2 regions of the Paenibacillus sp. FSL H8-0260 genome follow, and region 1 is predicted to be linked to the other one. Evidence: predicted binding sites of a transcription regulator. Region 1 holds the regulator's gene; the other holds the start of a gene.

What was found. Region 1 encodes CtsR, which represses protease genes until heat stress. Its sites were predicted from a motif close to ATGGTCAATAAAGGTCAAACA; they were not measured.
Region 2: the regulator CtsR is predicted to act here: its motif matches at 5,805-5,825, upstream of clpP (ATP-dependent Clp endopeptidase proteolytic subunit ClpP).

What each region holds. Positions count from the first base shown of each region.
Region 1 is NZ_CP150298.1:6,262,184-6,278,340, reverse strand. Features, by position in the region: gene MHI51_RS28030 (response regulator transcription factor) at 1-175, shown strand, start outside; gene MHI51_RS28025 (sensor histidine kinase) at 195-1,307, shown strand; gene MHI51_RS28020 (HAMP domain-containing protein) at 1,370-1,954, shown strand; gene MHI51_RS28015 (PBP1A family penicillin-binding protein) at 2,008-3,810, shown strand; gene MHI51_RS28010 (MFS transporter) at 3,815-5,071, opposite strand; rRNA gene MHI51_RS28005 (16S ribosomal RNA) at 5,476-7,033, shown strand; tRNA gene MHI51_RS28000 (tRNA-Ala) at 7,135-7,210, shown strand; rRNA gene MHI51_RS27995 (23S ribosomal RNA) at 7,383-10,309, shown strand; rRNA gene rrf (5S ribosomal RNA) at 10,438-10,554, shown strand; gene eis (enhanced intracellular survival protein Eis) at 10,976-12,148, shown strand; gene MHI51_RS27980 (CtsR family transcriptional regulator) at 12,442-12,903, shown strand; gene MHI51_RS27975 (UvrB/UvrC motif-containing protein) at 12,934-13,458, shown strand; gene MHI51_RS27970 (protein arginine kinase) at 13,487-14,551, shown strand; gene clpC (ATP-dependent protease ATP-binding subunit ClpC) at 14,587-16,157, shown strand, end outside.
Region 2 is NZ_CP150298.1:174,876-191,032, reverse strand. Features, by position in the region: gene gpmI (2,3-bisphosphoglycerate-independent phosphoglycerate mutase) at 1-1,120, opposite strand, end outside; gene tpiA (triose-phosphate isomerase) at 1,122-1,874, opposite strand; gene MHI51_RS00925 (phosphoglycerate kinase) at 1,901-3,082, opposite strand; gene gap (type I glyceraldehyde-3-phosphate dehydrogenase) at 3,199-4,209, opposite strand; gene MHI51_RS00915 (sugar-binding transcriptional regulator) at 4,323-5,375, opposite strand; tRNA gene MHI51_RS00910 (tRNA-Arg) at 5,644-5,718, shown strand; gene clpP (ATP-dependent Clp endopeptidase proteolytic subunit ClpP) at 5,912-6,508, shown strand; gene MHI51_RS00900 (GDSL-type esterase/lipase family protein) at 6,598-7,236, opposite strand; gene MHI51_RS00895 (PdaC/SigV domain-containing protein) at 7,348-8,451, opposite strand; gene MHI51_RS00890 (SIMPL domain-containing protein) at 8,578-9,333, opposite strand; gene MHI51_RS00885 (HPr family phosphocarrier protein) at 9,503-9,772, opposite strand; gene whiA (DNA-binding protein WhiA) at 9,870-10,799, opposite strand; gene yvcK (YvcK family protein) at 10,845-11,792, opposite strand; gene rapZ (RNase adapter RapZ) at 11,847-12,746, opposite strand; gene MHI51_RS00865 (ROK family glucokinase) at 12,793-13,743, opposite strand; gene MHI51_RS00860 (DUF438 domain-containing protein) at 13,953-15,212, opposite strand; gene MHI51_RS00855 (DUF1858 domain-containing protein) at 15,228-15,452, opposite strand; gene MHI51_RS00850 (altronate dehydratase family protein) at 15,660-16,157, opposite strand, start outside.

The DNA.
Region 1 (16,157 bases):
GCTTAGCTTGGAGCAAATTTACAATAAGGTATGGAATGAACCCTTTTTAGATGGCGGTAACACAGTGATGGTACATATTCGTAATCTCCGAGACAAAATCGAAATCGATTCGAAACGCCCACGTTATATACAAACCGTCTGGGGAGTTGGCTATAAATTAGACGGACCTTCCTGAAGGGATTAGGTGAGGCTTCTTGAATTCTAAATATATAACGACGATTCGCTGGAAGTTTATGTTTGCTTTTTTGCTGAGTGTGCTTTCGGGCGCTTTGCTGCTCATGGCAGGGTACCAACTCGTCAACTTTATGATCTATCTAAATCCGGCTTCAGAGTCGGCTCCCTATTCACGCATACTGCGCTGGATTATTAATCATATTGGCTCTATGCCACTAATGACAGCAGCGGGTATTATCAGCTTTTTATTATTCTTTTTTATCTACACACGTAAAGTTGTGCTGTATCTGGAAGAGATCACAAAAGGGATTCGAGAAATTACAAGCTCCGGGATGTCCCATAGAATTGAAGTCAGAACCACGGATGAGCTGGGTGTGCTGGCTGAGAATATTAATGAAATGGCTGAGCGTTTGCAGCACTCCGTAGAGGAGGAACGTAAAGCTGTGAATGCAAAAAATGACTTGATCACAGGTGTTTCCCATGATTTACGCACCCCGCTCACCTCTGTCTTGGGCTTTCTGGAATACATCGAACAAGATCGATGTCAGGAAGAAGCGGAAATCCGGTATTACGTGGATATAGCCTACAACAAATCCCTGGTGCTGCGTAAACTGATCGATGATCTTTTTGATTACACACGTGTAAATAGTGGAGAGTACCCTTTGGTTATGCAGAGATTGGATTTGAAGGCTTTCATACGGCAGCTGGCGGAGGAGTCAGTTCCTGAACTAACAAAGGCGGATATGATCTATGAAATCGAGGACGTTGCTGATGAGTTATGGATAGAGGCTTCGCCTAAAGAATTAGTACGTGCTTATGAAAATTTGATTACTAACGCGATCCGTTACGGCAGAAGCGGCGGGAAATTGGAGATAGGTTTCAGTAAAAAGGAAAATGATGCTGTGGTCCGTATTAGCAACTTCGGAGAGAGGATTGCGGAAAGTGATATCCCTTTTATTTTTGAACGATTCTATCGGGCAGAAAAGTCGCGTTCACAGCATACAGGCGGCTCAGGGCTTGGACTTGCGATTGCCAAAAGTATCATCGAACGCCACAATGGCGTTATTTATGTAGAAAGTACATCTCTTCGCACGGATTTTATTACCTGTTTCCCATTCTTCATAGAATCTTAAGAAAACTCTGGCGGGTTCTTAAGATTTGGAAGTTATCCTTGTGGCACAAGGAGGGAACTACCATGCCAAAACTTCGGACGGTTCGTATCAGCTATTTATATATTTTTATGGGTTGCGCTCTTTTGAGTGCTGCCTTTCTTTTTGTTGTCCAGCGGGCTGTCGCTTTGCTGTATTCTCATTATTCGGGTCAATCAGGAGCCTTTTTTGTCCGGCTTATCCATTGGGTTATTAATCATATGGGTCAAACCCCTAGTGCCATCCTTCTATTTATTCTAGTCTTCGGTGGGCTGTATGTTCTTCGTTCACAGAAAATAGCTGATGATTTGCGCTCGCTAGTGGTGGGAACCTCGGAGCTGGCAGACAAAGGAGTCGCTCAGAACATCAAGGTTCTTTCTGGAGGAGAAATAGGTGAAATTGCTGCTAACCTCAATCGAATGCAAAGAATAGAAGTTCCAGATAGAGGTGCAAGCTCAAAACGGATAGAAGACACACCAGCAGTAGCTTTATTAATAAGGACTAGGGCGATACTTCGCACTCTCCGTGAGGTTGAAGAGGATGGGGCGGAAGTACATACACTTCTTGCAGCAGCGAATGATGAAGTGCGAAGTATGGAGCGGTTCCTGGAGAACCTGATTATCGAATCATGAGCAGATGGAATGCACGCACCCGGATATTGCGAGTAGGGTACCTATTATTTGATGTGAGTGTTATTAGTACGGTATTGGCGCTTTTGATTTTGTTCTATGTATACCAGTATGGGGGGATTGTACTTAACCGGCATGAGGATAGGCTGCAATTGCCAGAATCAAGCCTCATCACAGCTTCAGATGGAACAGTTATACGAATGACTCCGCTACCGAGCTCGGGTTATAGGCTTACAGCAGAGCTTGAGGAGATGCCGGCTTTATTAATAGATACCTTTTTAACAGTAGAAGACCGCCGTTTTTATAGCCATCAAGGAGTCGATTATAAAGGGATATCACGCGCTTTCTTAAAAAATATCTTGGACATGAGTTTATCAGAAGGTGGCAGTAGTATTACTCAACAGCTTGCTCGCAATCTTTATTTGAACAGAGATAAGAATATGCTGCGTAAGTTAAATGAAACCTCTATTGCTTTTGCCTTGGAGCAGCAACTGACGAAACGTGAGATTTTGCAGCTGTACCTCAATCAGATTTATATGGGGCGGGGACAATATGGAGTAAAAGCGGCAGCGAAGCGTTACTTCGGCGTGTCTGATCTGAAAAAATTGGAGATCTGGCAAATAGCCACTCTGGCGGGAATCCCTAAAGGCCCCTCTATTTATAACCCGGTAGACAATAGTGCATTATCCAAAACGAGAAGAAATCTAGTGCTAAAGATGATGTTCAATCAGCGACTAATCACGTATGAGCAAATGCAGGAAGCTATGAGTAAACAATATCAGCCTCCAGCTGCGGTCGAAAATGGGGTTGCCGGAGTGTACTATGTGGATGCCGCCCTTAAGGAAGCGGCTCAGATCACAGGGAAATCCGTAGAGGAGCTTCGTACAGGCGGCTACACTATAGTTACAGGTTTGAACATCAAAGCACAGCAGGCACTTGAGCAGGCCGTTCTCAAAGAGGCTTCATTTCCACCTGACGGAAAAGATCAGCAGGTAGAAGCAGCTATGACCATAATGGATCATCGTACAGGAGAAGTAGTGGCATTGATTGGTGGGCGAGATCAAAACGAGGGCAATTTGAACAGAGCTATTATTGATGCACGTCAGCCGGGTTCCAGCTTTAAGCCGATCATTGATTATGGACCTGCACTCGAGAGCGGGAAATTCAACCCGAATAGTATGCTGTCCGACCGTAAAGTTGCTTATGGCAGCTACAAGCCTGAGAACTTGAACGGTATATACCAAGGTCAGGTCACAATGAACACAGCTTTGCAAAAATCCATCAATGCACCAGCCGTATGGGTATTGAAGCAGGTTGGAATCTCTTCTGCGCGGCAATTTGCCGCCAAATTAGGAATTGTACTGACGGAGGAGGACAATCATTTATCAATAGCTTTGGGGGGGCTTCATAATGGGGTTTCTCCACTAAAAATGGCCCAGGCCTACAGTGTCTTTGCTAGTGGAGGAGAATTTAATGCGGCTCATATGGTGCGCTCCATAACGGATTCAAAAGGGAAGGTCTTGTATACTCATCCCTCTGAATCACGTCAGGTAATCTCGCCGCGTACCGCAGAAGCGATGACGGCTATGTTACGCAATGTTGTTAATGAAGGAACAGGGAAAAAAGCGCAGATGAACAGACCAGTAGCGGGAAAGACCGGTACGACCCAATTGGACTTGGCTGGCGTGAGCAAGAAAGCTAATCGGGATCTTTGGTTTGTAGGCTATACTTCGGAGTGGACAGCTGCGGTATGGATGGGTTTTGATCGTACGAATCAGGATAATTACATGACTGAAGGCAGCGGGAAGGCTGCCGCTCTATTTTCTACAGTAATGAGTAAAGCCTTAAGTGATCATTGAGAAGTTATTGCGCCGCCCATTCTTCTAATTTCTCATCTCTAGGAAGCAGCAAGGCAAGAAACCCAAGCAGCGGGAGGAAGCCGCAAGCGATGAAAACTTTAGCAATCCCGATACTATCAATGAGGTTGCCGAGGACTAATGAGCCGATCCCGCCGAGTCCAAAAGCAAGTCCCGTGATCAGACCTGAAACTGTGCCAATGTTGCCCGGATATAGCATTTGAGCATAAATGACGGTAACAGAGAAGCTGGACAGAAGGATGAAACCGCCAATCAGCAGCAATACAGCCGCCCATAATGGACCTACAAAGGGTAGAGCAAGTGCAAAGGGAACGGTTCCTACCATTGATAGTAAGATGAGATTACGCCGTCCAAAACGGTCAGCCAGCGGACCTCCAAAAAATGTACCCACTGCGCCAGCAGCCAAATACATAAAAATATAGATTTGGGCTTTATCCAGCGTCATTTGATATTTGTCCATTAGATAGAAGGCGTAGTAACTGCCGATAGAAGCGCCATACCAAGACCTAACAAAGACTAGGAATACAAGAATAATCGTTGCTGTTCGTATACTTTTTCGGCGGGCGGGGTCGATTGCCCGTGCTGTTGATTTTTTATGAAAGGTATAACCGGCATCTAGCATTTCTCTATACCAGCGAGCTACATAGGTCTGAACAGCGATTCCGGCAGCCGCGACGATCGTGAAGCCTAGGGCACCAATCTGGCCAAAGGGGATGAACACCCATTTCGTAAGCATTGGACCCAGGGACTGTCCAGCATTGCCGCCCACTTGAAAAATAGATTGCGACAATCCCTTTCGCTGACCTGCCGCCATATGAGCAACACGCATACCCTCTGGGTGGAAGGTGGCTGAACCCAATCCGATCAGGATAACCGAGAATAAGACCAGAAAATAGCTATTGGCATAAGCCAATAGAAGTACACCTAAAAATGTGCTGCACATACCCAGTGGTAATAATATAGGACGGGGTTTACGGTCTGCAGCATATCCAATGACGGGTTGGATTACGGATGACGTCATATTTAAAGCGAATGAGATCCATCCAATCTGGGCGAAAGAGAGCAGTAGATTATCTTTGAGAATAGGGAAGATTGCTGGAATGACTGCCTGTATAGAATCATTAAATAAATGAACAAAACTGACAGCTAACAAAATTTTATAAATCGTTGCCTGCTGCAGATTACGCTGCTCCTTGTCCTTGCTGTCTACCGTGGACGCAGCGTCTGTAGGTTTGGTTTTCATTTTGACTCCTCTCTGTACTGATAGTTAGAAGGTAAGATTGGCGAATACGATAAATTCTATTTAGCCACAAATAATGGATGAATGGTATCAATTTGTGTTGTATTGAAGTTATTTATACGAATGATTTTTTTATTTCAAAAAAAGCTTGCAAACTCAATGACAGCATGGTATATTATCTCTTGTGCTTACGACGCATCGCACATACGAAACACAAGCGATGAAGAAATAAGTTGACAAGATAGAAACAAACATGATATACTCTAATTCCTGTGCAAGAGACATTGAATGTCGAAATGCTAGGAGCAAGTTCTTTGAAAACTGAACAAATGGAACACGTTAATTTTTAAAAGGATTCAATTAATGAATCGTCAGTTTCAAAATGAGCATATCGCTCTTTTCAATACTAATTGGAGAGTTTGATCCTGGCTCAGGACGAACGCTGGCGGCGTGCCTAATACATGCAAGTCGAGCGGAGTCATTTTGAAAGCTTGCTTTCAAAATGACTTAGCGGCGGACGGGTGAGTAACACGTAGGCAACCTGCCCTTCAGACTGGGATAACTACCGGAAACGGTAGCTAATACCGGATAATTTCTTTTTTCTCCTGAGAGAAGAATGAAAGACGGAGCAATCTGTCACTGAGGGATGGGCCTGCGGCGCATTAGCTAGTTGGTGGGGTAACGGCCCACCAAGGCGACGATGCGTAGCCGACCTGAGAGGGTGAACGGCCACACTGGGACTGAGACACGGCCCAGACTCCTACGGGAGGCAGCAGTAGGGAATCTTCCGCAATGGGCGAAAGCCTGACGGAGCAACGCCGCGTGAGTGATGAAGGTTTTCGGATCGTAAAGCTCTGTTGCCAGGGAAGAACGTCCGGTAGAGTAACTGCTACCGGAGTGACGGTACCTGAGAAGAAAGCCCCGGCTAACTACGTGCCAGCAGCCGCGGTAATACGTAGGGGGCAAGCGTTGTCCGGAATTATTGGGCGTAAAGCGCGCGCAGGCGGCTATTTAAGTCTGGTGTTTAAACCTTGGGCTCAACCTGAGGTCGCACTGGAAACTGGGTGGCTTGAGTACAGAAGAGGAAAGTGGAATTCCACGTGTAGCGGTGAAATGCGTAGATATGTGGAGGAACACCAGTGGCGAAGGCGACTTTCTGGGCTGTAACTGACGCTGAGGCGCGAAAGCGTGGGGAGCAAACAGGATTAGATACCCTGGTAGTCCACGCCGTAAACGATGAGTGCTAGGTGTTAGGGGTTTCGATACCCTTGGTGCCGAAGTTAACACAGTAAGCACTCCGCCTGGGGAGTACGGTCGCAAGACTGAAACTCAAAGGAATTGACGGGGACCCGCACAAGCAGTGGAGTATGTGGTTTAATTCGAAGCAACGCGAAGAACCTTACCAGGTCTTGACATCCCTCTGAATCTGCTAGAGATAGCGGCGGCCTTCGGGACAGAGGAGACAGGTGGTGCATGGTTGTCGTCAGCTCGTGTCGTGAGATGTTGGGTTAAGTCCCGCAACGAGCGCAACCCTTAACTTTAGTTGCCAGCAGGTTAAGCTGGGCACTCTAGAGTGACTGCCGGTGACAAACCGGAGGAAGGTGGGGATGACGTCAAATCATCATGCCCCTTATGACCTGGGCTACACACGTACTACAATGGCCGGTACAACGGGAAGCGAAGCCGCGAGGTGGAGCCAATCCCATCAAAGCCGGTCTCAGTTCGGATTGCAGGCTGCAACTCGCCTGCATGAAGTCGGAATTGCTAGTAATCGCGGATCAGCATGCCGCGGTGAATACGTTCCCGGGTCTTGTACACACCGCCCGTCACACCACGAGAGTTTACAACACCCGAAGTCGGTGGGGTAACCCGCAAGGGAGCCAGCCGCCGAAGGTGGGGTAGATGATTGGGGTGAAGTCGTAACAAGGTAGCCGTATCGGAAGGTGCGGCTGGATCACCTCCTTTCTATGGAGAATCGTTCTCTGCAATGAGGACATTCAAATCGGAAGTTTAACTTCCACAACCAATTAACGTGTATCCATTTGTTCGGTTTTGATGGAATTTGCGGGGCCATAGCTCAGCTGGGAGAGCGCCTGCCTTGCAAGCAGGAGGTCAGCGGTTCGATCCCGCTTGGCTCCACCAACAAACTTCATCTATTTGTTATGTCTATACACTTGATCCTTGAAAACTGGATACCGAAACGAATTTGCGTTTTAGAACATCTTTTAGCAACTTGTGCAAACAAGTAAATGTTATTAGTGAGATGATTCCAAAGAGAATGTCATCGTATGATATTTTCCTGCGGAAGAATCAAGGTTAAGCTAATAAGAGCACACGGAGGATGCCTAGGCGCCAGGAGCCGACGAAGGACGTGGCGAACAACGAAACTGCCTCGGGGAGCTGTAAGCAAGCTTTGATCCGGGGGTGTCCGAATGGGGAAACCCAGCTGTGGTAATTCGCAGTTACTCATTTCTGAATACATAGGAAATGTAGAGGCAGACCAGGGGAACTGAAACATCTAAGTACCCTGAGGAAGAGAAAACAATAGTGATTCCGTCAGTAGCGGCGAGCGAACGCGGAACAGCCTAAACCTAAGAGCTTGCTCTTAGGGGTTGTGGGACGTCTCACATGGAGTTACAAAGGAATATGGTAGGTGAAGAGGTCTGGAAAGGCCCGCGATAGAGGTAAAAGCCCTGTAACCTAAACTGTATTCTCTCCGAGACGGATCCCGAGTAGTGCGGGGCACGTGAAACCCCGTATGAATCCAGCAGGACCATCTGCTAAGGCTAAATACTACCTGGCGACCGATAGTGAAACAGTACCGTGAGGGAAAGGTGAAAAGCACCCCGGAAGGGGAGTGAAATAGAACCTGAAACCGTGTGCTTACAAAAAGTCAGAGCCCTATTAATGGGTGATGGCGTGCCTTTTGTAGAATGAACCGGCGAGTTACGTTTAACATGCAAGGTTAAGCCGAGAAGGTGGAGCCGCAGCGAAAGCGAGTCTGAATAGGGCGAATTAGTATGTGGACGTAGACCCGAAACCGTGTGATCTACCCCTGTCCAGGGTGAAGGTGCGGTAACACGCACTGGAGGCCCGAACCCACGTACGTTGAAAAGTGCGGGGATGAGGTGGGGGTAGCGGAGAAATTCCAATCGAACTCGGAGATAGCTGGTTCTCCCCGAAATAGCTTTAGGGCTAGCCTCGGTATAAGAGTAGTGGAGGTAGAGCACTGATTGGGTGCGGGGTCCGCAAGGATTACCAAGCTCAGTCAAACTCCGAATGCCATATACTTATTGCCGGGAGTCAGACAGTGAGTGCTAAGATCCATTGTCAAAAGGGAAACAGCCCAGACCATCAGCTAAGGTCCCCAAGTGTGTGTTAAGTGGGAAAGGATGTGGAGTTGCACAGACAACCAGGATGTTGGCTTAGAAGCAGCCACCATTGAAAGAGTGCGTAATAGCTCACTGGTCGAGTGACTCTGCGCCGAAAATGTAACGGGGCTAAACACACCACCGAAGCTATGGCTAGATACGTATGTATCTGGGGTAGGGGAGCGTTGTGTAGGGGTTGAAGGTGTACTGAAAAGAGCGCTGGACACTACACAAGTGAGAATGCCGGTATGAGTAACGAAAAGATCAGTGAGAATCTGATCCGCCGAAAGCCCAAGGTTTCCTGAGGAAGGCTCGTCCGCTCAGGGTAAGTCGGGACCTAAGGCGAGGCCGAAAGGCGTAGTCGAAGGACAACAGTTTGAAATTACTGTACCACCGTAATCCGCTATGAGCGATGGGGTGACGCAGGAGGGTAGTGACGCGGACTGATGGATGTCCGTCTAAGCAGTGAGGCTGATGTGTAGGCAAATCCGCACATCATTAAGGCTGGGCTGTGATGGGGAGCGAAAATTATAGTAGCGAAGGTCATGATCTCACACTGCCAAGAAAAGCCTCTAGCCAGGAGAAGGTGCCCGTACCGCAAACCGACACAGGTAGGCGAGAAGAGAATTCTAAGGCGCGCGGAAGAACTCTCGTTAAGGAACTCGGCAAAATGACCCCGTAACTTCGGGAGAAGGGGTGCCCCGGTAGTGTGAATAGCACGAGGGGGCCGCAGTGAAAAGGCCCAAGCGACTGTTTAGCAAAAACACAGGTCTGTGCGAAGCCGCAAGGCGAAGTATACGGGCTGACGCCTGCCCGGTGCTGGAAGGTTAAGGGGAGTGGTTAGGGGTAACCCGAAGCTATGAACCGAAGCCCCAGTAAACGGCGGCCGTAACTATAACGGTCCTAAGGTAGCGAAATTCCTTGTCAGGTAAATTCTGACCCGCACGAATGGCGTAACGACTTGGGCGCTGTCTCAACGAGAGATCCGGTGAAATTTTAATACCTGTGAAGATGCAGGTTACCCGCGACAAGACGGAAAGACCCCATGGAGCTTTACTGCAGCTTGATATTGAATTTGGGTACGATCTGTACAGGATAGGTGGGAGCCGTAGAAATCGGAGCGCAAGCTTCGGTGGAGGCGCCGTTGGGATACCACCCTGATCGTATCTAGGTTCTAACCTAGTGCCCTTATCGGGTACGGGGACCGTGTCAGGCGGGCAGTTTGACTGGGGCGGTCGCCTCCTAAAGAGTAACGGAGGCGTTCCAAGGTTCCCTCAGAATGGTTGGAAATCATTCGCAGAGTGCAAAGGCATAAGGGAGCTTGACTGCGAGACCTACAAGTCGAGCAGGGACGAAAGTCGGACTTAGTGATCCGGTGGTACCGCATGGAAGGGCCATCGCTCAACGGATAAAAGCTACCCTGGGGATAACAGGCTTATCTCCCCCAAGAGTCCACATCGACGGGGAGGTTTGGCACCTCGATGTCGGCTCATCGCATCCTGGGGCTGAAGTAGGTCCCAAGGGTTGGGCTGTTCGCCCATTAAAGCGGTACGCGAGCTGGGTTCAGAACGTCGTGAGACAGTTCGGTCCCTATCTGTCGTGGGCGCAGGAAATTTGAGAGGAGCTGTCCTTAGTACGAGAGGACCGGGATGGACGTACCGCTGGTGCACCAGTTGTTCCGCCAGGAGCATGGCTGGGTAGCTACGTACGGACGGGATAAGCGCTGAAAGCATCTAAGCGTGAAGCCCCCCTCAAGATGAGATTTCCCAATTAGTAAGACCCCTTGAAGACGACGAGGTAGATAGGTTGGAGGTGGAAGTGCAGCAATGCATGGAGCTGACCAATACTAATCGGTCGAGGGCTTATCCTATATGTAGAATGCAGATTCGTTTCGGATTCAGTTTTCAGGCATCAAGCCTGTAACACGCTTAGAAATTCATTCTCACTTCTGGTGAAGAACCGAATTTCACGCGGCAGCGTCTGTTTCACAGATGCATGTTTGGTGGCGATAGCGGAGGGGTTCCACGCGTACCCATCCCGAACACGACCGTTAAGCCCTCCAGCGCCGATGGTACTTGGACCGAAGGGTCCTGGGAGAGTAGGACGTTGCCAAGCACAAATAGACCACTGTTGATAACTCGACAGTGGCTTTTTTGCGTCTATTATAGATTGTGGAAAACTTGTGGATAATTCATTGGAATTTGCAGAAAACTTACGCACATGTGGATAGATGATTAAAAGGCAAAAAATCACCAAATGGTGTGGATTAAGTACATATTTATGTAGATCTGTCAACAGAAAACCTAAGTAATACACGGGTTGCTGTGGATATAGTCATATTTATGTGGATAGAGGGATTAATAAGTGGATAATTATTTTAACTTGAATAGAACAAGATTACAAGACTATTTTTAAAACTGCCTAAGGCTGTGGATAACTAAAAAAAGTTCGAAAAATATCCTTATAATTCGCACACAATAAACTCTCTTGTTATACTAACCATAAAAGTAAATTCATAAATGATGAGGTGAGTTTTGTGGATATCAGACAGTTGCACTCAGAAGAGTTTGATCTAAGCATGGATTTATCTGAATATGCTTTTCAATACAAGCTGCCCAGTGAGAAAAGGGCGAATGCTAAGGAAAGATTTAAAGCAGAACGCGTATGGGGTGCTTTTGAAGAAGGTACTTTGGAAGCTAAACTTACTCTTCTTCCGTTCGAAGTGTACATACAAGGTAGATTAGTACCTATGGGAGGGCTCGCAGGGGTAGCGACATGGCCAGAGAATCGCAGACAGGGGCATGTGGCAAAGCTCCTGGCGCATACGCTGCAAACGATGAATGAGGCGGGGCAGACATTATCTTTTCTGCATCCGTTCTTGATCCCCTTTTATCGCAAATTTGGTTGGGAAGTTTATTGTGAATATAAGAAATACTCCATTCCTGTTGCCAGGTTCCCCAAGAAGGTTGAAGTTGAGGGCAAGGTAAGACGTGGTGTTATAGATATCGAAGTATTGGACAACTTATACAATCGTTTTGCAGTTAGATATAACGGAACACTTAAGCGTGATTTGGACTGGTGGGAAAACTCTGTTCTGGATGATGAAGGTCAGACTGCGGTATTTTATTCACAGCTTGGGGAACCTGAAGGATACGTACTATATAAGATAGAAAATAGAGAGCTGGTCATTGATGAATTTGTGTTTTTGAACGAACAGGCCCGGCAGGGGCTGTGGACATTTCTTGCGAATCACGATTCGATGGTGACCGGTGCATCGCTAAAACTGGTGCCATCCGATGATATGTTACCCTTTTTGCTGCCTGATCCGCGTATAGAGCAGGAGAATTATCCTTATTTTATGGCGCGTATTGTTAATGCTAAAGCATTCGTGGAGAGTTATTCTTTTAAGCGTCACAACAGTCAGAAGAAACAGGTTATCTATATTGAAGATAAATATGCCCCATGGAATGACGGGTTGTGGGAATGGACTGTCTCCGAAAAGGGAGCAGCAGCTTTCTTGCGTATAGAGGGTGAACGGGATGCAGCTGACTTAAGCTGTGATATTGGTACGCTGACGATTCTAATGTTTGGATATAAACGCCCGGCAGAGCTGGCTCGTTATGGACGTGTGACTGGTAATCCGAGGGCTCTGGAATGGCTCGAAGAAATCATACCGCAAGCTGAAACTGCACTTTTTGATCATTTTTAGAAAATAATTAGGCTCTCCCCTTCGAAAGATGCTGGGAGAGTTCTTTATTTCCGAATACATTCGCTGAAAAAAGTGAAAAATAAGAGAATCCACTTGGAATTAGCACAGAATATGTTATAATATTAAAAAGTCAAAGAAAGTCAAAGTCAACGCACCTGATGACATACAGTGCGATCCTCTGAATTTGTGAAGTTTTCTTCAGACTTATATGAATGAAGTTCACTAATGAATGTCATTAAGGATGCGGGCGCAAGCGATATTATGAAGCTTTAAAGAGCACTGGAGGATGAGTGATGCGCAATATCTCTGATATTATTGAACAATATCTGAAGAATATTTTGCATGAAAGTCCCGAAGGTACGGTGGAAATCCAGCGAAATGACCTGGCGGACCAGTTCTCATGCGTACCGTCACAGATCAATTATGTTATTAGTACACGCTTTACACTGGAAAAAGGCTATGTGGTGGAAAGTAAGCGTGGTGGCGGGGGATATATTCGTATTCAACGTTTTGAATTGCCGCCCAACGTGGCACTGCATGCCCATTTAAACCATACTATAGGTGGCGGGATAGATCAAAACGCTGCCGAAGGGTTGATTTATCAACTGGAGGAAGCTGGTTTTCTAAGCAAGCGTGAGGCGTGTCTTATGCGCGCTGCTGTTTCTCGGGATTGCCTAACGGTTAAGATTCCATATCGGGATGAGATTCGGGCCAAGATTATGAAGGCGATGTTAATCTCTTTGTTAGGCAAATAATTGTCAATCATAAGGGAGGGGCTTTCGCTTATGCAATGTCAGGAATGTGGCGTCAAGCCAGCAACACTCCATTTCACCAAGATCGTGAATGGAGAGAAGACAGAATTTCATATCTGCGAGAGCTGTGCGCGGGAGAAGGGTGAACTGATCCCGGGAACTGCTGGAGGATTCTCCATTCACAGCTTGCTGTCCGGTCTGCTTGATCTTGAAGGGGCCGGTAAGGAAAAGACGGCTGCTACGAAGACTACGCAGAGTCTGCAATGTGAGAATTGTGGAATGACGTACTCGCAGTTTAGCAAATTGGGTCGTTTTGGCTGCAGCTCCTGTTATAAATATTTTAACAGTGCACTGGACCCGCTCTTTAAACGGGTGCATGGCAGCACTTCGCATGTAGGCAAGATTCCTAAACGTGCTGGAGCACAAATTGTGTTCAAGCGGCAAATTGATGAATTGAAGCTGGAATTACAGCAAAGTATCGCACAGGAGGAATTCGAAACTGCGGCAGAGCTGCGGGATCAAATTCGCCAACTTGAAAAAGAAATGGCACAAGAGTAAAGTCTTTGATATATAGGGGGGATATGACATGTCAAGTCTCCGATTTACTGAACAAGCGCTTAGTGATTGGATGCGCTCGGGAGGCAGTCACTCCGAGATTGTAATTAGCAGCCGTATGCGTATTGCACGTAATTTAGAGCATCTTCCATTCCCTATGCTTGCTTCCTTAGAGCAATCGGAAGAAGTATTAGAGCTGCTTGCCCCTGTGTTTCATGGGGAAACTGCTGCCGTATTCGGATCTTTTCAACTGATAAAGCTTGCTGAAGTGAATGAACTGGATAAAAAGGTATTGGTCGAGAAACATCTCATCAGTCCTAATCTGGCTAATGATTCACGTGGCGCAGCTGTGATATTAAATGAAGATGAGTCGGTCAGCATCATGATTAACGAAGAAGACCATCTGCGGATCCAATGTCTGTTCCCGGGTCTTCAGGTAAGAGAAGCATGGGAACGTGCGACAGCCATCGATGATATCTTCGAATCGGCTGTGAATTACGCTTTTGATGATAAAAGAGGATACTTGACCAGTTGTCCCACCAATGTGGGTACAGGGCTGCGTGCCTCAGTAATGCTGCATTTGCCAGCACTAGTAATGACCCAACAGATCAATCGCATATTGTCAGCAGTGAACCAAGTGGGATTGACTGTAAGAGGAATTTATGGTGAGGGCAGCGAAGCAGTAGGGAACATCTTTCAAATTTCCAATCAGATTACTCTCGGTCAAACAGAAAGTGAAATCATCGAGAACCTTCACAGTGTAGTCACCCAGATTATAGAGCATGAACGAAATGCCCGTGAAAGGCTGCTTGTAGATTCCGCTTTAAGAATTACAGACCGAGTGAAAAGATCTTATGGGATTTTGTGTTACGCTGCTCTAATGGAGCTTAAAGAATCCGCACAACGGCTGTCTGATGTGAGACTTGGGGTTGACCTTGGTATACTGGAAGGCCCTTCGATTTCCGTGCTTAATGAGCTTAACGTTAAGACACAGCCAGGATTTCTGCAAAAAATGTTCGGTGACGAGATGAACGCCACTGAACGGGATATGTATCGGGCGAAACTGCTCCGAGAAACACTGGGAACACAACATTAATATAGATATTTATTATTCATGGAGGTGCAGGAGATATGATGTTTGGAAGATTTACGGAACGCGCACAAAAAGTGCTAGCGCTAGCGCAGGAAGAAGCTGTTCGTTTAGGACACAACAATATTGGCACAGAACATATTTTGCTAGGACTTATTCGTGAAGGAGACGGCATTGCTGCTAAAGCATTAATCGCTTTGGGTCTGGGTCTTGAGAAAATCCAGGACGAAGTGGAGACACTGATTGGCAGAGGCCAAGAACAACCTACGAACATTGCTTATACTCCTCGCGCCAAAAAAGTAATCGAGTTGTCGATGGACGAAGCCCGCAAGCTGGGACATACGTATGTCGGCACTGAGCATATTCTGCTAGGACTTATTCGTGAAGGAGAAGGTGTCGCGGCTCGTGTGCTTAATAACCTAGGCATCAGCTTGAACAAAGCTCGTCAGCAAGTGCTTCAGCTTCTGGGAAGCAGCGAGGCTGCATCCAGTCATAGCGGAACACCTGCTAATGTCAGCACACCGACTCTAGACGGTCTAGCACGCGATTTGACGGCTTATGCCAAGGATGGCAACCTGGATCCAGTTATCGGTCGCAGCAAGGAAATTGAACGTGTTATTCAGGTGCTGAGCCGCCGGACGAAGAACAACCCGGTGTTGATAGGTGAACCTGGGGTTGGTAAAACAGCTATTGCTGAAGGCTTGGCCCAAAAGATCATTAATAATGAAATTCCAGAAACACTGCGCGACAAACGCGTAATGACGCTCGATATGGGCTCGGTAGTGGCTGGTACTAAATATCGCGGTGAGTTTGAAGACCGCCTCAAGAAAATCATGGATGAGATTCGCCAAGCGGGGAATATCGTACTCTTTATCGATGAGCTTCATACGCTGATCGGTGCTGGTGGCGCAGAAGGTGCTATTGATGCTTCCAACATTCTTAAGCCGGCTTTAGCCCGCGGAGAACTTCAGTGCATCGGTGCGACTACGCTGGATGAATATCGTAAATATATTGAAAAAGATGCAGCTTTGGAGCGCCGTTTCCAACCCATTACGGTGGATCAGCCATCTCCAGAAGAAGCGGTACAAATTTTATTTGGACTTCGCGATCGTTATGAAGCACATCACCGTGTGAAAATTACGGATGAAGCTATCGTGGAAGCTGTAAAGCTGTCTGATCGTTACATTCCGGATCGTTTCCTGCCGGATAAAGCCATTGACCTTATCGATGAAGCAGGGTCTAAAGTAAGGCTTCACTCTTACACTATCCCGCCAAATCTGAAGGAACTAGAAATGCGCTTGGATGATATCCGCAAGGAGAAGGATTCTGCTGTTCAGAGCCAAGAGTTTGAGAAAGCGGCTGCCCTGCGTGATACGGAGCAAAAAATCCGTGAAGAGCTTGATACGACTAAGAACCAGTGGAAAGAAAAACAAGGACGTACCGATTCTGAAGTTACACCTGAAGATATCGCACAGGTTGTTGCAAGCTGGACGGGAATCCCTGTAAGCAAGCTGAAGGAAGAAGAGACCGACCGTCTGCTTAACATGGAAGCTCTGCTGCATGAACGAGTGATTGGTCAGGACGAAGCTGTTAAGGCTGTCAGCCGGGCATT
Region 2 (16,157 bases), 790 kb from region 1:
CAGGTTGAAGATCATAGGTCGCCACTTTAGGAGAGTTGATTAAGATCCGAGTTTCACCAGGAAGCTCCTCGTCACGTCCACCGCTGAAGAAGAAGGTTACATGCGGATATTTCTCAGTTTCCGCGATGCGCAGTTGCTTCTTGTTTTGTTGAACAAGCACTTCACCCAATGTGTTATCCAGGTTCTTCGGTGAATAGGCTACATAACCTTGTACCGTTTCGCTGAAAGTAGTTAGGCATACGAAGTGCAGGTTTTGCGGGAACAAAGGACCACGATCGAAACCGCGGAAATCTTGATTCGTGAACACTTGTGACAATTGAATAGCACGGTCAGGACGGAAGTTGAGGAATACGACGGAATCGCCGCTCTCTACTGCCGTTACAGGTTTGCCTTCACTGTTTACAATTACACTAGGTTCAACGAATTCATCAAATACCGAGTTTTCATAAGATGAAGTGATGGCTTGCACAGCATCCGTGTATTTAGGGCCTTCACCATAAACCATAGCACGGTAGGCTTTCTCTACACGTTCCCAACGTTTATCACGATCCATTGCGTAATAACGTCCGGACACCGTTGCAATTGTACCCACGCCAACCTCTTCGATTTTAGCTACTAGATCTTGGACAAACTTCTTCCCACTATCAGGAGCTACGTCACGACCGTCCATAAAAGCATGGATATACACTTCATGCATATCTTCTTTTTTAGCAAGGTCAAGCATAGCAAACAAGTGGTTAATATGGCTATGTACCCCTCCGTCGGATACAAGCGCGTAAAGGTGAAGCTTTTTGCCACTGTTCTTAGCATTTCTAACTGCGCTAACCAGGGTTTCGTTATCGAAGAACTCACCTTCGCGAATCGATTTATCGATACGAGTCAAATCCTGATAAACGATCCGGCCTGCACCAATATTCAAATGCCCTACTTCGGAGTTGCCCATTTGCCCTTCCGGAAGGCCTACAGCTTCACCGCAAGCAGTGAGTGTAGTGTTAGGATATTGTTTCAGGTAACGGTCATAGTTAGGTTTGTTGGCTTGAGCAACGGCATTACCTTCTGTCGTTCCACGCAAACCAAAACCATCCATGATGATCAAAGCTACGGGTTTTGGAGCTGACATCTTACTTCGCCCCCTCAACCAATTGAACGAAGGAATCCGGTTGTAAGCTGGCACCGCCAACAAGCGCACCATCGATGTCGCTTTGGCCCATGTACTCAGTTACATTCTCAGGCTTCACGCTGCCGCCGTATTGAATACGAACAGCTTCAGCTGTTGCTGCATCATACAGATCTTTTACAAGACTGCGGATGTAAGCAATAACTTCGTTAGCATCTTGGGAAGTGGAAGATTTACCTGTGCCAATAGCCCAGATAGGTTCGTATGCAATAACAACTTTTGCTGCTTGCTCGGCACTAAGACCTTGGAATGCAGCTTCAGTTTGTACTTTACATACTGCTTTAGTTTGATCAGCTTCACGCTCTTCGAGCTTTTCGCCAACACATACGATAGGAGTAATTCCGTGACGGAATGCAGCATGCATTTTCTTATTCACGATTTCATCCGTTTCGCCAAAATAAGCACGACGCTCAGAGTGGCCAATGATAACATAGTCCACACCAAGATCACTTAGCATTACACCACTGATCTCGCCTGTGTAAGCACCGTTATCTTCAAAGTGTAGGTTTTGTGCACCAATCTTGATGTCAGTACCTTTTGCAGCTGCTACAAGTGCAGGCAGGTTAGTAAATGGAGCGCAGATTACAGTCTCAACGCCTTCTACTTCTGCTTTGCCTTTAATTTCAGCAATAAAGCTTTCTGCTTCAGGAACTGTTTTGAACATTTTCCAGTTACCTGCAATAATAGGTGTTCTCATGACTTATGTTGCCTCCTTCTTAGGTCTTACTTATCGTTCAGTGCTTCTACGCCAGGAAGCGCCTTGCCTTCCATGAACTCAAGGGATGCACCGCCACCAGTGGAGATATGATCCATTTGATCAGCCAGGTGGAATTTCTCTGCTGCTGCTGCGGAATCTCCGCCACCAATAACAGTGTAACCTTCAGTAGTTGCACAAGCTTTTGCTACTGCAAGTGTACCTTCAGCGAATTTATCGATTTCGAATACGCCCATAGGTCCATTCCAGACAACCAGCTTGGAGTTCTTGATAATATCGGCATAAAGTTCACGAGTCTTAGGTCCGATATCAAGTCCTTCCCAACCTTCTGGGATTTCATTGTAATCAACGATCTTAGTGTTAGCGTCAGCACCAAATTTATCAGCAACAACAACATCAACAGGAAGCATGAAGTTTTTACCAAGTGCTTTTGCTTTTTCGATGAATCCAAGAGCAACGTCAAGTTTGTCGTTGTCTACTAGTGATTTACCGATTTCAAAGCCTTGTGCTTTAGTGAATGTATAAGACAATCCACCGCCGATCAGGACGTTATCAGCCAAAGACAACAAGTTATCAATAACATCAATCTTGTCTTTAACTTTCGAACCACCGATGATCGCAGTGAAAGGACGTTCTGGGTTAGAAAGAGCTTTACCAAGAACGGACAATTCTTTCTCCATCAAAAGACCGGATACAGCTGGTAAGAAATGAGCGATACCTTCTGTCGATGCATGTGCACGGTGAGCCGCACCAAACGCATCATTAACAAACAAATCAGCCAATTCAGCGAATTGTTTAGCCAGTTCAGGATCGTTTTTCTCTTCACCTGGGTAGAAGCGAACATTCTCAAGTACAAGTACGTCGCCTTCGCCTAGCTCAGCGATTTTTGCTTTTACAGCTTCGCCAATTGCTTCGTCAGCTTTAGCTACTGGTTTGCCAAGGAGCTCGGACAGACGTTCAGCAGCAGTAGTCAAACGCATGGAATCTACGAATTCGCCTTTAGGACGACCCATATGACTCGCAAGAATGATCTTTGCACCGTTCCCGATCAAATATTTAATGGTTGGAAGTGTTTCGCGAATACGAGTATCATCAGTAATTTTACCGTCTTCTACAGGTACGTTGAAATCCACGCGTACAAATACGCGCTTACCCTTTACTTCTACATCACGGACGCTTTTTTTGTTCATGATTAATTCCTCCACACCCAAAATTGTTTCTAGCAGGAAACAAGAAATACATTTAGAAAGAGCGGAAACAAGGAATTTCTGTTTCCGCTCTATAGATGTTGCTTATATCAAGTCAATTACTTAGCGATTTTAGCGAATTTCTCCAAAGTACGAACCAATTGTGCAGTGTAGGACATTTCATTGTCATACCAAGCAACAGTTTTAACCAGTTGTTTGTCGCCAACAGTCAATACTTTAGTTTGTGTAGCATCGAACAGGGATCCGAAAGTCATACCTTTGATGTCGGAAGATACGATTTCATCTTCAGTGTAACCATAAGTGTCTGGATCGGAAGCTGCTTTCATTGCTGCGTTGATTTCTTCAACAGTAACGCTCTTATCAAGAACAGTTACAAGTTCAGTCAGGGAACCAGTTGCAACTGGAACACGTTGAGCTGCACCATCCAATTTACCTTTAAGTTCTGGAATAACCAGACCGATTGCTTTAGCAGCACCAGTAGTGTTAGGAATGATGTTCTCAGCTGCTGCACGAGCGCGTCTGAAGTCACCTTTAGCATGTGGAGCATCCAAAGTGTTTTGGTCGCCAGTGTAAGCATGAATTGTAGTCATCAAGCCTTCAACGATACCGAACTTGTCGTTCAGTACTTTTGCCATTGGAGCTAGGCAGTTAGTTGTGCAAGATGCGCCGGAAATAACAGTCTCAGTACCATCAAGAATGTCATCGTTAACGTTGTAAACGACAGTTTTCATGTCGCCAGTAGCTGGAGCGGAGATAACTACTTTCTTAGCTCCACCTTTCAAGTGTTTTTCAGCTGCTTCTTTAGTTGTGAAGAAACCTGTGCACTCAAGTACGATATCAACGCCTAGGTCGCCCCATGGCAATTCTTCAGGGTTGCGGTTAGCAAGAACCTTAACTTCTTTACCATTGACTTTGAAGAAGCCATCATGCACTTCAACATCACCTTGGAATTTACCTTGAGTTGTATCATATTTAAGCAAATGAGCAAGCATCTTAGCGTCAGTCAAGTCGTTGATTGCTACCACTTCGATACCTTCTACATTTTGAATACGGCGGAAAGCAAGGCGTCCAATACGTCCAAAACCGTTAATTCCAACTTTTACACTCATTGAATAGTTCCTCCTAGAATTCGTTTTATTTATTCAAAACAGACGGTGAGGTCTGTCATGACAACAATGTTAAGTATGATGCAAGAAGTATGTTATTGCCTGCAATCTAAAAACTACGAAGATAGCTGTAGTTGATTGTCAATTTCCTTGCCTATTTCTACTGCAGCAGCCTCGTCCGTGACGAGAATATTCTCCTGCCCGAAACGCAGCATGGCATGAATGGCTTTGGCCTTGGGTTTGCCTCCTGCAATACCGATGACTTTCTCTGTCCGAATAATATCTTCTAGACGTAGACCCATCGTAAGCATGGTATGGACAACCTGACCCTCTTCATTGAAATAATAGCCAAAAGATTCGGCCACTGCCCCTTCACCCTGGATTTCCGAGACTGTAGCCTCGTCCAGTTTGCGGCGGCGGGTCATTTCAATGGCATCCCCAATCCCATGTACAATAATACGCGAACTACGGATGGTTTGTACAATCTCTCCAATATTAGAGTCAAGTGCCAGCGATTGGTATGCATCCCCGCTAAGCAAATCAGGGACATGCAACAACCGGTAGTTGGCTCCAACCCGCTTTGCCATGGTTGAGGCAATCGTGTTGGCTTGAATCTCCATACTCTCTCCTAATCCTCCACGCGCCGGAACAAACCAAGCGTTCTTATAGGAAAGGGACAACGGCGGTGCCAGTTGATCAGCCATATCGGCAAGCGTCGATCCACCTGTGACGGCAACTGTATCATCTGCGCGAAGTATACTCAGCAGCGCTTTCGCACCCGCTCGGCCAAGCTCTCGTTTGGTGAACGGCGATGACTCACAATCACCCGGTACTACAATAACTTTATCCAGACCATACGTTGCTCGAATTTTCTCTTCCAGCTCATCCAGACCAAATAGGCTCTTAACAACCGGCTCTAGCAAATCAAGCAGTCTACGTCCAGCAGCGCTAATGCGCATGCCAACACTCTCGATCTCAATAAGCCCTTGCGATTTCAGAAGATCCGTCTCGGCACGCAGTACCCGCTCAGTCATATCTAGCGAAGCGGCTAGCGTTCTGCGCCCAATAATATCGGACAGCATGATCTGATGAAGAATCGTGTACCGTCTCTTAAGGGTTTCCATGAGATCAGGCAGAAGCTGCTTTTGGATATCTAATAAATTACGCATACTTTCACTCCTGCAACTTCGTCTTCCTCTATTCCCTTGTTCATGGTCTCAAAACGTCCCGGGTAAACTTTTTAAGTCCCACCCATATTCTAACCAAATATTGCTCGAAGCGCAAGTCTTCCGAGAGTAGAATTCTCAAGCGCTTGTCTTCTTATACATTAATAAGGTCAGAAAAAGATATAGCGCCAGATGCCTGTCCCTAGAGCGCTTGTCCAGTATTAATATTACATTGCAATTGTGTAAAAATTGTATTATAATCATTTTTGTTGCGCCCGTGGTCCAATGGATATGACGTAGGCCTCCGAAGCCTGAGATCCAAGTTCGATTCTTGGCGGGCGCGCCATTAATTTCATTTTTGCACATAATTTAGTAGTGCCTATACTACTACTTAACCAAAGAGCCGCTTGTCGGCTCTTTTTTTTGAATATAAGTTTGACTTTCTTTGACTTTTTGTTTGAATTTGTTTATCATGTGGGTAATACGGCAAGAGTAAAAATGAATACATTTAAAGAACCAATATCAAGGAGGTTTTCCACGTGAGTTATATTCCTATGGTAGTAGAACAGAGCAACCGCGGCGAGCGCGCTTATGACATCTATTCCCGCCTGCTGAAGGACCGCATCATTTTCCTTGGAACGGAGGTTAATGACGTGGTAGCCAATTCTATCATCGCACAAATGCTGTTCTTAGCTGCCGAAGATCCTGACAAGGACATTCACCTCTACGTGAATAGCCCAGGCGGTTCCATTACTGCAGGTATGGCTATTTTTGATACAATGCAGTACATTAAACCAGACGTTTCCACCATTTGTGTGGGTATGGCAGCTTCTATGGGAGCTTTCCTGCTAAACGCTGGCGCCAAAGGCAAACGCTTCGCACTGCCTAACAGCGAGATTATGATCCACCAGCCTCTGGGTGGTGCTCAAGGTCAAGCAACGGACATTGAAATCCGTGCCCGCCGCATCCTCAAATTGCGCGATAAGCTGAACCGTATTCTAGCAGAACGTACGGGTCAACCTCTAGAACGTATTGAGAAGGATACAGATCGCGACTACTTCATGACTGCTGCAGACGCGGCTGAATACGGTATCGTAGATAAAGTAATCGAGAAGACATTGCCTAGCGGTGTGTAAGCTATAAAGTAAAAATATAAAGAGGCTGTGCTCTATCCGTTATGGTTAGAGCACAGCCTCTTTATATTTTATAGAAGACCTAAATCCAATTAAGCCAGCCCGCCATAACCTAGCGCATCCAGCTTCTCGGCAATTACGCGATAACCCCGGCCATTCGGATGCAAATGATCAATGGATAACAGCCCTCTCTCATTTCCTGCGAACTCACTGTAAATCGAAGCAAATCCACATACTCGGCTGCTGTACTGTGCTGCGTATTGATTAAACTGCCTGACCCACTCTGTCGCACCAACCACCTGAGGATAGGGGTTATATAATCCCACAATTCTAATGATAAAAGGTCTACGCGTCCTCGCCTTCAATTGTATAAGGATATTCATAATTGCAGAGAAATTTTGTTTGCATTCCTGAAGCGATCTGCGCAGTTCTGCGGATAAGTTGCCTTGCTGTCTTGCTGCTGATTTGGCCGCGTGAATCAAATCATTACCACCGATAGACACAGTGATGATATCGGCTACTCGAACGGCCTCACGCATCATGGAATTTCCGCGCAGCCGCTGCTCCAGCTCTGAAGTAGTCATTCCGTTCACGCCTAAATTCGTAGAGGCTACAGTAGTCCGCAGTCTCCCTTCTGCCATTCTACGGTACACCGGTACAAAACCGTTACCTGGCAGAGCACCAAATCCAGTCGTCAAGGAATCGCCAATTGCAGTATATTGGTAGCCCATAGCTCTCCCCCGTTCATAAACTAGTTACTCCCTTTAGCATATGAACAAGAGACAACTCTGGTAAGGGGGAGATGTCTTGTGCCGACATTAGCGGAGACGAAACATTGCCATTTATTTCATGCCAGCAAACGGGCTATTGCCATCCGGCAAAAGCTCTTTGAAACTAAAAGTATACTCAGGGAAGCCTGCAGCATACGCTGTGTACTCATATAATTGGAAGAACAGAACAACCTTGTCGTCCTTCAGATAGAAATATTTCTCCGTATTCAATCCGTTGAATCCTCCCAAATAACTATCCTCTGCCTTCAGCAGCTTGCTCAGCTTTGCATTCAGCTGTTTTTTGTAGTTTGGATTAGCTCCAAACAGGTCGCCCAACAGTAGACGTTTACCATCCTTAAGCGAGAAGGTGAAGGCTTCACGGTTAGTCATTCCATGGGCGCCGCCCGTATCACTATACTGATGCATCACTATGCTGATCACACCATTCTGATTGTAGGTCACTACATAACCTGAATCATAGGTGTATTTGGGCTCTGCTCCATCTCGATCGGAGATATCCTGTTCTGCACCCGCCGCGAATTTCATAACACTTTCCTTCAAAGTATTATTAATAGCTTGTTGCGCACTGGAGTTGCCCAATCCACTGATCTTCGGATAATCAAGCTGAATAAAAGCTTCTGCCCGATCTTTAGCATAAGTTTCCGTGGTTACCGTCAGCGCGTTCTGCGGTCTGTTCAGCACATTCAGCCTACTGGCGGCCCGACTCCAATCTACCTTATAACCCATATAATCATTTAACAATCCTGATGGAACATAGAGGCGATTATTAATTAACTTCCCTTCATACTCTCGAATGAAATAGTTGTTCACCCACACAGAAGTACCGTAGCTGGATAACATCAACTTGGCCTTGGCCGATCCTTTTCCAATCATGTACGCATTTTCCTTCTTATCATACACAAGCGGTAATCCCAACACACCTCGCATAAAAGTTAGGGGAATCCAGGCCTGTCCTTCCTTCAAAATACCTTCCTGCAACGAATTTATCCCGTTTGCCTTTAAAACGATACGCGATTCAATAGTTTTATTCTCCGTTTTACTAGCTGCTGCATAACCCGTTTCGCTGGGCAGCAGACCTCCACCAAACAATAAACCTGCTGACATCAGACCTATGCCCCATTTGCGCGCTGATTCTTTTGAAATAATATTCATCATCTTATTTTTCCTCTCCTTTCCAATTTATTAAACAGAATCGTAGAGAACTTACACAAAAAAAGAGGCGCCCCCCACTATTACTAGTGGAAGATCACCTCTCCTCTCTGCATTCACCTTGTTCTGATACTATTTCAATTCATACATTACGCTCAGCTGAGTTGTAACTTTAACTACTCCGGGTTGCACGGATGTGCTTGCACCAGCATCTGCTGCAGCCATATTCATTTTTAGATTCTGTTCAAAATAAACCGGAGTGATATCGCCATCATTTTGGCTGACCGTGATCACTTGACCCAAGCTGCGTTTAGCTGCCTTAGCAATAGCCCCTGCTTTAACATCTGCATTCGCCATCGCTTTTTCAATCACCTGAGCTTCAAATGCAGAAGTATCTTCCACAGAAAAACGTGCATTTCCGATATTATTCGCCCCTGCCGCAGATGCAGCGTCCAGCAATTCACCAACCTTGGTCAGATCTCTATAAGACACTAACAGCGTATGATTGGCGTTGTACCCCTTCACTTGCTGTCCTTCTTTTTCGCTGTAACTATAATTGGGTTGCACATAAAACTGCGTGCTTTGAATATCTTTATCTGCAATTTTCCAAGTATTCTTCAGTAAAGTCATAATCTTCTGAATTTTAGCGGCATTGGTCTTCTGCGCTTCTTGCGCAGTTGTGGCCGTAGTATCCACACCGATGGACAAGTATACGATATCCGGCTTGAGGGACAATTCGCCTTTACCTACTACACTAACGACATTTTTCTGCACTTCATCTGCGTAAGCCTTTGCAGGACCTTGGAAAACACCACTCATGCTGATCCCTCCAATTAACAAACTCCCTACGATCATCACTGAACCAATTTTCTTCAATAAACCTTTCATATTTGCCAGCCCCTTTCATTTCTTGTGATTTGTTATTATCCTCTAGACGAGTCATTTTGGTAAATGTTGCACGTTCTCCATCTATTTTTTGGTATTAAAAAAAGCCCCGAAGGGCTTTTGGTCATGCGATAAATAAAGTCTTCCTAGCAGAAACGATGTTGTCTTCCTATTATTGGTTCTCAAGCTCTTCTTTGCTGACCAGACTTGTCAAAGCGTTTACAGCTTGATCGGCATCCGCACCGTCCGCGCTAATGTAAATCTCCGTGCCGGAACTGATAGCGAGGCTCATAATCCCCATAATACTTTTAGCATTTACTTTTTTATCATCTTTTTCCACGAAAATCTCCGACGAAAACTTGTTAGCTTCTTGCACAAACAATGCTGCCGGTCGGGCATGAAGCCCTGTCTTCAACCGAACAACTACCGGGTGCTTTGTCATGAAACGCTTACCCCCTAATTGAGTTCTCCCCAAAAGTTTCACATTAATTTTATATTATTATATCATTATAACGTAAACCACACTAGAAAAAAAGTAATTAGCCGCCTCGAACCTTGTCCGCCAGCTCATCAATCTTACGAAGCCGATGATTTACTCCCGACTTACTGACTGTACCTTTGAGCATTTCACCAACCTCCTTGAGGTTGATATCTGGATGCGCCATTCGAATTTCTGCTACTTCACGCAGTTTATCCGGCAAATTCTCCAGTCCCATTTCTCGCTGCAACAGCTTGATATTTTCAATCTGCCGCACCGCAGCACTTATAGTTTTGTTGAGATTTGCGGTCTCGCAGTTCACGATCCGATTCACGGAATTACGCATATCGCGCATAATTCTTACATCCTCAAATTTGAACAGCGCCTGATGCGCTCCAATCAAACTTAAGAATTCAATAATCTTCTCGCCTTCTTTAATGTAAAGAATGAACCCTTTTTTACGTTCAATACAGCGTGCGTTTAGGTGGAATTCCCCAGCCAGATCCACTAATGCTTTACAATGTTCCTCATACATCGAGGAAATCTCCAAATGGTAGGAGGAGCCTTCCGGATTATTAACCGATCCGCCAGCCAGAAAGGCACCGCGCAAATAAGCACGCTTGCAGCAGTTATTCCCAACAATCTCATCATCAATACCATCGGTAAAAATAAATCCTTCCGACACAATTCTAAGATCCTTTAGGATCTCTTGTACACGGTTTGGGATTCTGACGATATAGACGTTATTTTTCTTCAAACGCATTTTTTTACGCACGAGTAGCTCAATATGGACCTGGTAATATTTCTTAAGTAAAGAATATACCCGCCTTGCAATCGCGGCGTTCTCCGTCGAAATGTCGAGAATAACCTTTTTGCTTGAAAGCTGCACAGATCCATTCATACGGATAAGCGCTGACATTTCCGCCTTCTCGCAGCAGGGTTCACTCTCCACCATCGTCAGCTCTTTTTTGGTAAGGGCCGCAAAAGACAAGGGTCTCACCTCTTTCTTGATAAGTACTTCGTTCTCATCTATAAGTTATACCCTAGGGTTTCTGTTTATCCAATCCTGCACAAGCTGATAAATGTGATGGCTAAGCTTATCGGTATCATGTCTCAAATAAGTTCGGAATAAAACCAGTTTATCGGCTATAACCTTGTATCCATTGCCATCCAGCGCTTCTTTATCAAGCTGCACCGGGCGCGCGCCCTTCTCGGCGTACTTCGTCTGGACCTGTTCCGGAATCTCACCGTCATTAACAATAACATAATCGAATAAATCGATCCCGATATGATCATATACAGCTTGAAGATGATCGCTGACGGTATAGTTATCCGTTTCACCCGGCTGAGTCATTACGTTGCAGACGAAAATTTTGATAGCATTCGAAGATACAACCGCTTCTGCCAGTTTCGGAACAAGCAGGTTGGGAAGAATGCTCGTATACAGACTGCCAGGACCCAGCAGGATCGCATCTGCATTCCGAATCGCCTCAAGCGCTTCGGGCAACGGTTCTACATCTGGCGGCTCCAAGGACACTCGTCTGATGATCCCGCCAGCTTCAGGGATTTTGGACTCCCCCGTGATAATCGTGCCGTCCGACATTTCTGCATGCAGGATTACAGCCTCACCGGCCGCAGGCAATACCCGGCCGCGAACAGCGAATAATCGACTGAGCTCCCGTACAGCTGTAACGAAATCGCCGGATATATCCGTGAGCGCAGCAAGAATCAAGTTGCCGAGACTATGACCAGCTAGTCCCTCACCCGTGTTGAAACGGTATCTCATAATCTCTGCCATGAGCGGCTCAACATCAGCCATAGCTGTCAATACGTTGCGGATGTCCCCAGGAGGAGGCATTTGCAGTTCACTGCGCAAAATACCTGAGCTTCCCCCATCATCGGCAACGGTAACAATAGCAGTAATATCTAATGGCTTCTCTTTTAAACCACGAAGCATAACAGATAACCCCGTGCCACCGCCCATAACGACGATACGTGGACGCTGTCTTTGTTCTTCAGCCACTATGACCCCTTCTCTCTAGTGCCGATCACGCTCGGAATCCCGATGACTAACGGTTACGGATTCCGTCTCGCTAACGCCCAGCATTTTACCCAAATACTCAGATATGGCTACGGAACGGTGTTTACCTCCCGTACAGCCAATGCCAATGATAATCTGGGACTTACCTTCCTTGCGATATTGCGGAATTAGAAAATGAAGCATATCGAGCAGTTTGGTCAGGAACACCTGTGTTTCAGGCCACTTCATTACATAATCGTAGACTTCACTGTCCTGGCCGGTTTTAGGCCGCAGATGGTCCACATAATGTGGGTTAGGCAAGAAGCGGACATCAAAGACAAGATCTGCATCAATAGGGATACCGTACTTAAATCCGAAGGATGTAATATTGACGGAAAGCGTACTTTTTCCTAGATGCGAAAACCGTGAAACGATCTTCTCCTTAAGCTGCACGGGCTTCATACTGCTGGTATCTAAACATAACGTAGCTGAATTTTTCAATTCTTCAAGCATTTTACGTTCTAGCTTGATACCATCAAGCGGCAGCCCCTTAGGTGCTAATGGATGATGACGTCGACTTTCCTTGTAACGCTGAACAAGTACTGAATCTGTAGCATCCAAAAACAAGATCTCACAGCCAATGGTTGACTCATCCTTGATATAGGCAAGAGACTCAGACAAAGCAGTGAAGAATTCTCGACCACGCAGGTCAATTACAAGGGCTACCTTGGCAATCTTACCCTTCGACTGTTCAATTAGCTCTGCGAACTTGGGAATCAGCACCGGTGGTAAATTATCGACACAGAAGAACCCTAGGTCTTCCAGACTCTGTACAGCAATTGTCTTCCCCGCACCTGACATTCCCGTAATAATAATCAGGGTGGCTCCAGCCGTTGGGGTATTGTCCAATTCGGTCATAAAAGCGTCCCCTCCCTAGATTTAGTATATGAATACTTCCCGTCTTTTAAGAACGCAGCAAAAGGCCGGCAGCCCCAACAATACCTGCGTCATTACCAAGCTCAGCTGGAATAATCGAAACACCAGTTTGAAGCGGAGCCGGTGTCAATTTCGCAAACACACGACGAACCTCATCAAATAGAATATCTCCAGCCTTAGACACACCGCCGCCAACGATAAATACTTCAGGGTTAAGCACAGCCGCAACAGAAGCCATGGATTTACCCAGATAGTACGCTGCACGATTCACTATACGGATAGCTACTTCATCGCCAGCCTTAGCCGCATCAAAGACTTCTTTCGCAGCAATCTTCTCTACCATAGAGAGGGAAGTACGATCGCCACGAGCTACTGCATCATTAGCCATGCGGATAATACCTGTGGCGGAGGAAACGGTTTCCAGACAGCCCATGTTGCCACAGCCGCATTGAATAGCTTCCAGATCCGGCACTACTGTGATATGACCAAGCTCACCAGCTAATCCCGCAAAGCCTTGATAAATCTTTCCATTAATAATAATTCCGCCACCGACACCTGTTCCAAGCGTATAGCAGACACAGTTATCAACGCCACGTCCCGCACCACTCCAAGCTTCGCCCAGTGCAGCCACATTCGCATCATTGTCTATTTTGACAGGCTTGTTCCAACGATCTTCCAAAATGGAACGGATCGGCACATCTCTAAATCCTATGTTAGGCGCAAGGATGATGATTCCTTCACGAATATTTGTGAACCCGGCTACACCCGCTCCTACACCTGCAAGCTGATCCCAAGAGTACGGGGAATCCTCCACAATTTGGCGTACATACTTCTCGATATTATCGATAACAGTATCGACACCCTCTGCAGTTCCTGTAGGTCCCTCATAAGTATGTAGCAGGGTACCTTCAGCATTACAGATTCCAACCTTAATTGCAGTTCCACCCAAATCCACGCCAACGTAGATATTCTCAGACATGTAACAAGCCACCTTTTTTTATACTAAAATAGTTAATCCTAAGTACCAACTATAATAGAAGCCCTCTCTGTGGTCAAGGAAAGACAACACACCCGGGAATTCCTTATTTTAAGAGTATACTCTATTATATTCTAAAAAGACCCCCTTACGCCTAAGTAAGAGAGTCTTGTACCTATATTATTATCTGGAAAATAACCCAACGCACCGATTTATTCTGATAAAATGCGCTTTTGGCCCTCTAATGCTCGGATTGGAGCGATATTCTGTGTGAACTCTAGCGTGCCCATATATTGGCCTGACTCGTCTCGTACAGCGAAGTAACGGATGTAGATAAACTTATCCTTGATATTGATCCAGAAGTCCTCAGCATCCTTACGGCCTGCCTTAAAGTCTTCCAAAAGCTTCTCTACCACATGAACACTTTGCGGGGGATGACAGTTCTGTACTGTACGGCCGATAACCGCTTTAGTTCGGGCAAAGATACGTTCCTTCCCGTGTGAAAAATATCGGACAACATCATTCTCATCAATGAAGGTTAGATCTACAGGAAGATGGTTGAGTACGGTCTCCAGCTGATGCAGTGACAACAACCCTGTCTCAAAACGGATAAACCCGCCTTGCGGCGTAGCTCCTTCTGTTTCTTCCAGCACTGCGCCGTCCGGCTCAGCGGCCCGCTCAGGGATCCACTCCTGCTCCGGTGCGGTTAGGCAGAACCCGATCTCATCACTCTCCCGGGCGATTTTGACCCATTCATCTTCCGTCAGTTTGTCCAGGGCCATGGGCAATAGAATATTTTCTTCCTTAAAGATCATTTCATTAACTTCCTTGATGATCTCCTCAAGCTGAATGCCTATTTCTGTTGCGTTTCCGCTATAAGTGCTGAGCGCAGCTTTTGCCTCTTTAATCATACGGCGGATATTATCATCCACTCCCCACATTACCTTGGTTGGGCCATAAATGCCGTATTTTTCGAGGTATGGGAACAGCAGATTTTCTTTTCGGCTATAGTGTTTATCAAGATCCAGCAGCAAGCTAAGATCCTCCAACAATTTGAAGATCAGTTCCTCACTATCATTCTTTTGAAACTTTGTTGCGTGCAGATCCATGCGGAAGTTAACAAGTTTTTCGATCTCACGATTCTCCAATTTGAAGGTGTGTACTGGATGGCCTGGCTGCTCCTCGGGCTGGGACGAGCGGTGAATTTGCTCAATAGAGCCTTTAAAAATGGCTGTATGCACCGAACAAAGACGTTGGACCTCGGATACCGGAATTCCTTCTTCGGTCATTAATGAATGCTCCATCGCGGAAATCTCCGCTACGGTAACATCACCCACAGCTTCGGCGAACCGCGCCTTAACCTCTTCTACACTTTTCCCTGCATGCAGCTCTTTAATAATCTCCTTAAGCATAGCCTGGCGACGAGTCTGTTCAGGCACATCAACTTCACGGTTGTTAATCAGTTCGCTCATATTAACACTCCTTTATTAAATAATCCCGAAACCATGACGTTCAAAAGTTAGCTTCACGTGCTCGAGTTCCATTTTCTTCAGCTTAATTCCTTTGGATAAGGTCATGAAACGGCCAGCGGTCTGCAGCATGCCAGGCTTGGCAATATCCTTAAAGCCCAGCTCTACCATAATCTCGATGACCTCCGGATGCCGTGATACCATCTCGAATATAGATTCATCCAAACTCAGCACTTTTTCCATCTGACTCTTCTCCTTCATGTGAGAACTATTCTCAATAAAAGATTAGCACAGGCCGTACAGGACCATTGTGATTGCAATCACTAATTCAAAAGAATGCAATTATCGTTCTTTTTAAGACGGATTATGTCTCCTGTGAACCTAAAAAAACTGCCCCCTACGCTTAAAAAGCATAAGAGACAGCCTGATTTGTCATTAATTAATGATTTATTATAGCGTTACTCCTGTTTTGAATATGGAGATCTCACGGAAATTATTCTTTTCATTATTAACCCATTCACCGCTGGCCACCGCAATAATATAGTTTATGAAGCTGCGCAGGACCTCATCTGGAGAACCATCTTCCACCAACACACCTGCATTAAAATCGATCCAATGACGTTTGCCTTCATACAATGGGGTATTGGTAGATACCTTCATCGTAGGCACGAATGTACCAAATGGTGTTCCCCGCCCGGTCGTAAAGATCACCAATTGGCAGCCAGCAGCAGCCAGTGCAGAGGAAGCCACAAGATCATTGCCAGGTGCGTTAAGGAGATTTAAGCCTTTATTAGTGATAAGCTCCCCGTACTTGAGGACATCCATAACTGTAGCGTTCCCCGATTTTTGAGTACAACCCAATGATTTATCCTCAAGCGTAGTAATTCCTCCGGCTTTATTCCCTGGAGAAGGATTTTCATATACCGGCTGTTTATAGTCCATAAAATA